3 regions of the Dermacoccus sp. GAS27A genome follow, and region 2 is predicted to be linked to each of the others. Evidence: riboswitches for the same ligand, from Rfam matches in the RefSeq annotation. Region 2 holds a riboswitch; each other region holds the start of a gene.

Region 1 (3,265 bases), 260 kb from region 2:
CAACAAGGGTGTCAAGGACAGCCACCAACTGCAGCAGGTCATCCGGCGCGCCGTGGGCGGTTTCGTCGGCGGCAAGCTGCGCCGCCGACCGATGATCATCCCGGTGGTCATCGACGCCTGACGCTTCGGGGGTATGTCAGGGGGTCGTGTGAGGCGGCTGAGATCGCCTCTGGCTGCCATCTCGGATGAATGAAGGGTGCGACGCGTGTGACGCGTCGCACCCTTCGTCCGTTGGGGTGCAACTGGATTCGAAATGGACGTCGAGGTTTGTTATTGAGCGTGGTCAAAAAAACTCGCATGAGCGCGCGAGCGGGCCCTTCGACAGGAGCCACCGCGTCGGCATCCCGTATCTGACGAAATGCGGCGGTGAGCCCCTCGCTGGGGCCCACCGCCGCTCGTTCTCCTCACCAGGGGCGGGGCTCTGAGAGGTCTCGTCGGTCGGTGACGGGGCTCCACCCGAGGCCCGGGGTGTGGGTGTAGTCGAAGGCGGGCCCATGGGTGACGAGAGCACGCACGGCGTCGACGAGGCGTCGTGCGTGCTCTGTCGTCGTGGCGAGACCGATCGAGGCGCGCACTGCCGTCGCGCCCTCGCCGAGGCGCGCGTCGCAGAGCAGGTGAGCGCAGAATCGCCCGTCGCGCACAGCGATGCCGTGCTCGTCTGCGAGCACCTGAGCGACGAGCGTCGGGTCGTATCCGGCGACGGTGAACGTCGTGACGCCGACGTTGTCGCTCGCATTCCGCCTTGGCGCGCCATCGTCGAGGTGAGCGTCCGCGGCATTCTGCTCGTCGAAGAGTTCGACGATCCTCACGCCGTCGATCGAGGCGAGACCGTCGCGGACGATGGCGTGGATCTTCTCCTCGCGCGCCTCGGCTTCGCCGCGCTGCGCGGACAGCGTCGAGGCTGCGGCCGCGAGCGCGATGGCCCCGACCGCGTTCGGGGTGCCGCCCTCGTGGCGTGCGGGCGCGGGCGCCCAGGCGACGTCGCCGGCGCCTGACGCATCTTCGCTGACGCGGTGGCTCGCGCCGCCGGCGCGGAAGTACGGAGGGGCGGTGTCGAGCCAGTCGCGGCGCCCGACGAGGGCTCCTGAACCGTACGGCGCGTAGGCCTTGTGGCCGGACAGAGCGACGTAGTCGATGCCCCAGGCGTCGATGTCGACGCGGCGGTGCGGGGCGAGCTGCGCGGCGTCGAGAGCCGTCCGCGCCTCATGCCGGCGGGCGACGGCGGCGAGGCGCTCGATGGGCCACACCTCGCCCGTCACGTTGCAGGCGCCGGTGATGAGGACCAACACGGGAGCATCGTTGTGGGCGCGGAATTCCGCCAGAGCGACGTCGAGGTAACCCTCAGCCTCGGCGTGAGAGTGAGGGATCGGCAGCCGCGTCGTCCGCTCGTCCGCCCACGGCAGCAGCGCTGCGTGGTGCATCGAGCGGAACACGAAGACCTGCGTCTGTTGCGGCAGACAGTGGGCCAACAGGTTGAGCGCGTCCGAGGTGTTGCGCGTGAAGACGGTCACGTCGTCCTCGCGCGCGCCGACGAACGCGGCGACCTCCTGCCGAGCCTCCTCGTACCACCGGGTCGTCAGCTGCGACGCCCGTCCCGCACCGCGATGCACCGAACCGTACGTGCGCAGGGTCGTGTCGACGGCCCGTGCGACGGCCTGCAGCGCGGGAGCCGTCGCGCCATGGTCGAAGTTCGCGTGCTCGACGACGCGCCCGTCGAGCGTCGCGACGCCGAGATCGGCGCCGATCGTGGCCAGGGCGACATTGGCCTGCTGCGACGCGTCCGCGCGATGATAGGTAGCCGTGGGCGTCTCGCGACGGGACCCGCCGGGGTGCGCGGGCTGGGTGTGGTGACGCTCGGGGTCCGCGACGGGAGTTCCGGGGGTTACGGCATGAGCGGGGCGGCTCGTGTGGCTCGCAGCGTGGCGGCGCGCGTCGGAGTCAAGGATCGAGAGAATGGCAGAACGGGGCATCGAGGCTCCTCGAGTCAGGGGCCTCGCCGTCGCCAGATGGCTCGGCCCGCGCTTGCCGACACCGGTGCTGGTGGCGGCCAGGTCGTCACCCGGAGCACCCCACCGCGGTGGAGGGTTGCCGTCCAGCAAGCCGGGGCTGTGCGCTGGAACTCATGACCTACGTGAACGCTCGCACCCGGCCCTCCGCCGCGTCCACCGACGAGCGGCCGGAGGTTCGCATCGTGAGATCAACTGTGGCATCGCGGATGGCGAGCGCCGCGCGCAAGAGTCGGCGTCTCGCGGTGGGGATGCCCGTGGTCCCCCGGGCAGCTGGCGGCGCCTCCGACAAGGGTCAGGGCGCTGTCGGATGCGAGCGCGTCAACGCGCCAGCGCATCGGGACGCGGATTCGAAGGTGTCGAGCCGACCCGCCGTCACCATTGGACCCGTGTCACGGCGTGGGTCCGCGAAAACGGCCGGAACCCCCACTAGCCTTGCGGGGTGGCGACCCGAAACAGACCAGCGAACGACAGCGTCCTCGTCGCGAAGAAGGCCTCTTCGCAGCCGCGCGCCAAGAGCTCGCGCCCGGCCGGCGCATCTGCGGCCTCGACGACGCGCGCCCGCACGACCCCGCCGAAGTCGAGCGCACCACGTTCGGGCGGCACGACGAAGAATGCACCCGCGCGCAAGACCGGCTCGTCGCGAGGGGCTGCTGAAGCGCGTCCCTCCGCGTCCGGTCGCGCTGCTCGTGGCGCGTGGATGGGTGTTTCGCACGTCGCCGGCGGCACCGTCCGCCGCGTCGGCGCCGCCGCTTCTGACCTCGAACCCGAACACCGTCGCGACGGGCTCGGTTTCGCCCTCCTCGCCCTCGGCATCGTCGTCGCTGCGCGGGAGTGGTGGGGGCTGCCCGGCATGTTCGGGGACGTCGTCCACGCCGTCGCGGCCGGCACGTTCGGCGTCATCGCCTACGTTCTGCCCGTCGTCCTCATCGGCATGGCCATCCACATGTTCCGCCACCCGCGGGGGCACCAGCCGACCAACCGCATGACGATCGGACTGACGATCCTCGCGCTCGGCTCGACGGGGATCGCCCACCTCGTCGGCGGGCGTCCGTCGACAGGGGTTTCGACCGCGGTGCGCGGCGCAGGCGGCATCCTCGGCGTCATCACGGGAGGGCCGCTGTCTGCCGCGCTCACGGTGTGGGGCGCGGGCATCATCCTCGCGCTCGTGTCGTTCTTCGGTTTCCTCGTGCTGACGCGCACGCCCGTCAATCGCATCCCGCAGCGCATCCGCGAGGTCGAGGCGCAGATCTTCGGCC
Region 2 (3,265 bases):
CAGCCGTGGCCGGCGTCCTTCGTCGGACGCTCACCCTCGATGTACGCCATGCGGTGCGGCGTCCACAGCCGCCCGAACCCGTCGGCCTCACCCGCGAAGGCGCCGCCTTGCTCGATGAGGATGTCGTCCTGCGAATTAGCGTTGAACTCGTCGACCATGGCCCGATCCTAGAGCCCCGCCTGCCTCGACGCAGCGGCCGCGGGTGGGTTCGCGCGCACCACGCACCCCCGGGTGAGCGGTCTCAGACCGCCGCGATCTCGCGCAGACGCGCCGGGACAATGGTTCGATCGGCTTCCCCCGCGTGCGCGACGTCGCCGACACGGCCCGCCAACGTCCGCGCGACCTCGGCCGCGTCGCCGTCACCGACGACGGCGACGATGCTCGCGAGCCCGGCGAGGCCCGTGACGGCGTCCTCGAGGTCGAGCCAGTCGTCGTCATCGAGGGCGGCTGCCGCCCCCGGCCATGCGACCGAGGCGGCCATGACGCCGTCACGAGCCCACTGCTCGACAGCGTCGCGCGCGAGGGCGCCGTCAGCACCGAGGTGCAGGACGACGGCGTTCGCGACCGGCTTGGACGGGCAGGCGATGCAGCGCTCTCGCTGATCGAGCGCCCAGATGACGTCGTCGCTCATGACGCACGCTCCGCATCGCGGCGGGCGTCGAGGCCGAACGGCGCCACACGCTGCATGTGACGTTCGTCCGGCGGGCCGAAGCCGGCTCGTTCGTACAGCCTGCGGGCACGCGGACGGGCGTTGAGCATCATTCGCGCGACGTCGTGCGCGTCGGCCCAGGCGTCGACGATCCGCAGCATCCGCTCGGCCAGGCCCTGGCCGCGCGCCGACGGCGTGACGAAGACGACCGCGATGTAGAGCGACGGCTGCGCCGGCCGCGCCAGCGCGGGGGGCCGGTGCACGAGCGACGTCTGCACCATGCCGAGAGCCGTCCCGTCAGCACTCGAGGCGAGCCACGTCGGCAGATCGTCGTAGTGCGCGAGCCAGTGATCGGCGTACTGGGCGATGAAGCCGGGGCGGTTGCTCTCCCCCGCCTCGAGGTCCATCTGCAGACGCAGCGCCGCGCAGGCGAACGCGTCTTCGCGGCGCGCGCGGACGATCGTCGGTGTCATGGCAACAGTCAAGCACGGCATGAGGGTCGTCGCCCGTAGGTGCGTCGCGTCAGCACGGGGCCGCGACCAAAATGTGAGACAGCATTCCCGCCTGATGACACCACCCGGCCTAGAGTGGCCGCAGGTCACGAGCGCCAGCGTCAAACCCCGGTTTGCTGGCCGGCAACCCTCCCACCGCGGCGGGGTGCTCCGGGTGACGACCTGGCCCGGCGCCGAGCGCGTCCGGGCAAGCGCGGAGGGATTCCCCTTCGGGCACCACACGTACGGTGCGCCGCCCGTGCGTCCACGCACTCCTCGAGAGGGACATCATCATGAGCTCCGAGAACTGGGCCTTCGAGACCAAGCAGATCCACGTCGGCCAGAACGTCGACGGCGACACCGGCGCCCGGGCGCTGCCGATCTACCAGACGACGTCGTTCGTCTTCGACTCCGCCGAGACCGCGGCCAACCGCTTCGGCCTGTCGGATCTCGGCCCCATCTACACGCGCATCGGCAACCCGACGGCGCAGGCGGTCGAAGACCGCATCGCCGCGCTGGAGGGCGGCGTCGGGGCGTTGCTGCTCGCGTCGGGTCAGGCGGCGACGACGTTCGCCATCCTCAACGTCGCGCAGGCCGGCGACCACATCGTCGCGTCGTCCGCGCTGTACGGCGGCACGTACAACCTGCTCAAGTACACGCTCAAGCGGCTTGGCGTCGAGACGACGTTCATCGACAACATCAACGATCTCGACGAGTGGCGCGGCGCCATCCGCGACAACACGAAGCTGCTGTTCGGCGAGACGCTGAGCAACCCCGACCAGAAGGTGCTCGACGTGCGCGGCCTCGCCGACGTCGCGCATGACGCCGGGGTGCCGCTGTTCGTCGACAACACCGTCGCGACGCCGTACCTGCTGCGCCCGATCGAGCATGGCGCGGACGTCGTCATCCACTCCGCGACGAAGTACCTCGGGGGGCACGGGACGTCGATCGCCGGCGTGCTCGTCGACGCCGGGACGTTCGACTACGCCGCCGACCCGGCGAAGTTCCCGCAGTTCAACGAGCCGTCCGAGAGCTACCACGGTCTCGTGTTCGCCCGCGACCTCGGCGTCGGATCGCCGCTCGGCGCGAACCTCGCCTTCATCCTCAAGGCGCGCGTCGAACTGCTGCGCGACCTCGGCGCGGCCGTCTCCCCGTTCAACGCGTTCCTCATCGCGCAAGGCCTCGAGACGTTGTCGCTGCGTGTGGAGCGACACGTGGAGAACGCGAAGAAGGTCGTCGAGTTCCTGAAGTCGCAGCCGCAGGTCGAAGCGTTGTTCTACGCCTCCGACCCGTCGAGCCCCTACAAGGAACTCGCCGACCGCTACCTGCCCGCCGGCTCCGGCGCCGTGCTGTCGTTCGAGATCGCCGGTGGCGTCGAGGCGGGCAAGAAGTTCGTCGACGCCCTCGAACTGCACTCGCACGTCGCGAACATCGGTGACGTCCGTTCCCTCGCCATCCATCCTGCGTCGACGACGCACTCCCAGGGCAGCGACGAGGACCGCCGCGGCGCCGGCGTGACGCCCGGCCTCGTGCGGTTGAGCGTCGGCATCGAGAACTCCGCCGACATCATCGCCGACCTCGAGAAGGGCTTCGCCGCAGCGAAATGACCATGCGCTGAGGTGGGTCCCCGCGACGGGTGACGCAGCCGGGTTTCGTACCCCGAGCGTGGTCATCCGGCCGTGTCGAACGCCGGCCCTCGGGTGCACATGCCAACACACGAGCGCGCCCCCGAACCGCGAGGTTCGGGGGCGCGCGTCGTCGTCGAGGCAGGAGTCAGCCGGCCGTCGGGTCGGTGTTCTGACGTTCGGTGATGACGCGGGTGATCTCGGCGATCGCGTCGGCCACCGGCACGCCGTTCTTCTGCGACCCGTCGCGGAAACGGAACGAGACGGCGCCGTTGTCGCGGTCCTCCTCACCGGCGATCAGGATGAACGGCGCCTTCGACTTGGACGCGTTGCGGATCTTCTTCGGGAAGCGGTCGTCGCTCATGTCGACCTCGACACGCACGCCGGCCTCGCGCAGCTTCGTCGCGACGTCCTGCAGGTAGTCGTAGTACTCCTCCGCGACGGGCACGGCGAGCACCTGAACCGGCGCGAGCCACGCCGGGAACGCGCCCGCGTAGTGC
Region 3 (3,265 bases), 200 kb from region 2:
GTGGCGACGTTCAAGTCGGCCCGCGCCGTCGCCGACGAGGCGATGAAGAAGGCGGGCTCCAAGGAAGCGGCGATGGACGACGTCGTCGCATCACACACGAAGCTCGCGGGCGCGAACGGCTTCCTCACCAACCTCGGCGGTTTCGTCACGCTCCCCGTGGCACTGCCCGCGAACGTCATCGGTTTCTACACCGTCGCGACGCGCATGGTCGCGGCAATCGCCGCCATCAACGGTCACGACGTCGACGACCCAGCCGTGCGCTCGGCGATCCTGCTCGACCTCATCGGTGCGGACGCGACGCAGGTCCTCAAGGGCCTCGGCCCGATGACGGGTGGCGTCGCGACGAACGTCGCCACGCGCAAGCTGCCGCCGGCGGCGCTCGCCGTCGTGAACAAGTCAGTTGCGTTCCGTCTCGGCTCGCAGGTGGGGCGTCGCTTCCTCACGCGCATTCCGCGCCTCATCCCCGTGGCGGGCGGCTTCATCGGTGGCGGCCTCGATGTCGTCCTCATCCGCAAGATCGCCCAGTCGGCGCGTCGCGACTTCGTCGCGCAGATCCCGCCGTCAGCCTGACGTCGCCCTGATTCCACCCCGAACGCCACTCGTCTTCGACGGGTGGCGTTCGGCGTGAACGGGCCGGTTCGGCGATGTGTCGTCTGTGCGCATCAACGGGCTTCCGGGCGACGATCTGACGGGCCGCGAACCCCCGCCTGGCCTTGCTCGAACGGCCCACTCACCCACAGGTGTGACGGCTACGGCCCGTTTCGCGGTCCGCAGGATGCCTCGTCCACAGGTTTGTGGCTCGTGGTCAGCGCGCGGGTGGCGTCATGGGTTTCGCTGGGGGGCATGAAGACAACAACACGACTCAAGGGCCTCAGCGCCCTGGTGGCAGCCCTTCCCGATCTCGTCGGCTCCGAGGGGGCGGGCGCCGTCATCGTCCTGTTCGAACGTGACGGTGCGCTCGCGGGGGTGCTCGGCTGGGCGGACGATGCGTGCGACGGGGAGACGGCGCACATGCTCGACGTCGTCGCTGAGCGGCGCGCGACGATGGGTGCGCAGGCCGCCATCGCCATCGCCTATCGCTGCGAGCCGGGCCGCGTCGACATCGCGGCCCTCGCGAAACGCATCGAGCGCCGCGTGCCGCTGCACCACGTCCTCGGTGCCAGCGACGAGCACTGGTGGGCCATCGAATGCGAGCTCGGCTGCTGTGACGGCGCGATCCACGAGATCCCGTCCCTGTCAGAGCAGACCCGCGAGCAGCTTCGCGACGTCCGCCGCGGCGGCGAGGCCATGGCCGCCACCGCGCGCCCCGTTCCCAGCGTCGTCGACGTCCGAGCCGCCTGGGCACGGTTGTGCGACGTCCCCGACACCGCGTCGGGCACCCGGCGACGCTCCCGCAGCGCCGACCTGCAGGTGCTCGCCGACGCTGTCGTCGATGGCCCGACGCGCGATGAGATCCTCCTGTGCGTCGCACCCGAACTCTTCCGTCTGCTGAGCCCGGGCACGCCGCTCGGCGAGCCCGGCCCGCCGATGACGAGCGCGTGCCTGCGAACTTGGCTGCCGCTCGTGCCGCGCCACGGCCGCGCCGCGTGGAAGGCCCTCGAGGCCGCCGCGACCTGGCGCGAAGGCGACCTGCGGGGAGCCGGTGCGTGCGCCGCGGCGTCGCTGCTCATCGGGCGGACGTCATTGGGGCAGCTGCTGCGCGACATCACAGGCACGGGGTTGTCGTACGAGCAGGCCGTCGGTGCGCTCCACACGAAGGCTCGGCAGAGTTCCGTCGCCTGACGAGCGTGCCGGTTGTGGGAGCGCGCCACATCGTGGACGTCGCCGCGCGGGCGATGGAAGCCGCGGGCAGGGCCGCCTACTGTGTCGCAGGTCAAGAGTTTCAGTGACACAAGCCCCGGCTTGCTGAGCGGCAACCCTCCCTCGCGGCGGGGTGCCCCGGGTGACGACAGGGCCGCCCGTGGGCGGCAAGCGCGAGAGGTGGGTTGCGACCCACCTCGGAATCGAGGACGTCATGGTTTCGCACCGTCGCCTCGCCGTGGCCGACCCCGCGGCGCCCCTCACCGACGGCGGGTTCAACCCGCACGCACGTGCCGTCCACATCGGCACCCTGACGCTGGAGAACGGCGCCGCCCTGCCCGACGTCGTCATGACGTACGAGTGCTGGGGCGAGCTGAACGACGACGCGAGCAACGCCGTCCTCGTCGAGCACGCCCTGACCGGAGACTCGCACGTCGTCGGGCCGGTCGGCCCCGGGCAGCCGACGGCGGGGTGGTGGCCTGGTCTCATCGGCCCCGGCGCGCCCCTCGACACCGACGAGCTGTTCGTCGTGGCGATCAACGTGCTCGGCGGCTGTCGCGGCAGCACGGGCCCCATGTCGCTCGCACCAGACGGCCGGGTGTGGGGCGGGCGCTTCCCACACGTCAGCGTCAGGGATCAGGCGCGCGCCGAGGCGCGGGTCGCCGACGCTCTCGGCATCGCGCACTTCCACACCGTCATCGGCGGCTCCTTCGGCGGGATGCGCGCCGCGGAGTGGGTGGCGACCTTCCCGCATCGGGTGCAGCGCGCCCTCGTCGTCGCGAGCTGCGCGGCGGCGGGCGCCGACCAGATCGCGTGGGGGCACACGCAGGTGCGGGCAATCGAAGCTGACCCGGATTTCCGGGGTGGCGGCTACCTCGAGCAGGGCGTCTTCCCGACGTCGGGGCTCGGGCTCGCCCGCCAGATCGCGCACACCTCCTACCGCAGCGCGCACGAGTTGCAGGAGCGGTTCGGGCGCGAGTCGCAGGGAGCGGACCGCACGCTCGACGGCGGCCTGTTCGCCGTCGAGAGCTATCTCGAGCACCACGCCGCGAAACTCGTCGCGCGGTTCGACGCCATGAGTTATGTGCGGCTCACGCAGGCGATGGCGACGCACGACGTCGGCCGCGGCCGCGGCGGCATCGAGCCTGCGCTCCGGGTGTTCGGGGGTGAGCTCGTCGTCGCCGCGGTCGACTCCGATCGGCTGTTCCCGGTCAGTGCCTCCGCCGACATCGTCCGGGCTCACGGGCGCGGACGGCTGCGTCTCATCCACTCGCCGCACGGTCACGACGGTTTCCTCATCGAGGCCGACCAGATCGCGGCGCTCGTGCGCGAGGTCATCGCTCGGCCGCTCACGGCCGAGGCGGGCCGCGTCCGTCCCGTGGCGTGACGGCGGGCGCTCGCGGCACCTCGGGTAGCGTGTGAGCCGATCGCCACAGTCGCAGAACAGGGGTTGCGCATGTCCGTC

Evidence for each region. Region 2 has a riboswitch for S-adenosylmethionine ahead of ABH936_RS01495 (bifunctional o-acetylhomoserine/o-acetylserine sulfhydrylase). Riboswitches for the same ligand answer to the same signal wherever they lie in the genome.
Region 1: another riboswitch for S-adenosylmethionine. It lies ahead of ABH936_RS00425 (aminotransferase class V-fold PLP-dependent enzyme); the one in region 2 lies ahead of ABH936_RS01495 (bifunctional o-acetylhomoserine/o-acetylserine sulfhydrylase).
Region 3: another riboswitch for S-adenosylmethionine. It lies ahead of ABH936_RS00625 (homoserine O-acetyltransferase); the one in region 2 lies ahead of ABH936_RS01495 (bifunctional o-acetylhomoserine/o-acetylserine sulfhydrylase).

The regions. Positions count from the first base shown of each region.
Region 1 is NZ_JBIYDW010000001.1:83,404-86,668, forward strand. It holds gene ABH936_RS00420 (ribonuclease J) at 1-121, shown strand, start outside; gene ABH936_RS00425 (aminotransferase class V-fold PLP-dependent enzyme) at 405-1,970, opposite strand; SAM riboswitch class IV at 2,014-2,128, opposite strand; gene ABH936_RS00430 (DNA translocase FtsK 4TM domain-containing protein) at 2,449-3,265, shown strand, end outside.
Region 2 is NZ_JBIYDW010000001.1:343,635-346,899, reverse strand. It holds gene ABH936_RS01510 (HIT domain-containing protein) at 1-158, opposite strand, end outside; gene ABH936_RS01505 (hypothetical protein) at 242-631, opposite strand; gene ABH936_RS01500 (GNAT family N-acetyltransferase) at 628-1,122, opposite strand; SAM riboswitch class IV at 1,246-1,361, shown strand; gene ABH936_RS01495 (bifunctional o-acetylhomoserine/o-acetylserine sulfhydrylase) at 1,434-2,747, shown strand; gene thrS (threonine--tRNA ligase) at 2,914-3,265, opposite strand, start outside.
Region 3 is NZ_JBIYDW010000001.1:144,503-147,767, forward strand. It holds gene ABH936_RS00615 (EcsC family protein) at 1-570, shown strand, start outside; gene ABH936_RS00620 (hypothetical protein) at 844-1,782, shown strand; SAM riboswitch class IV at 1,872-1,980, shown strand; gene ABH936_RS00625 (homoserine O-acetyltransferase) at 2,015-3,187, shown strand; gene ABH936_RS00630 (universal stress protein) at 3,257-3,265, shown strand, end outside.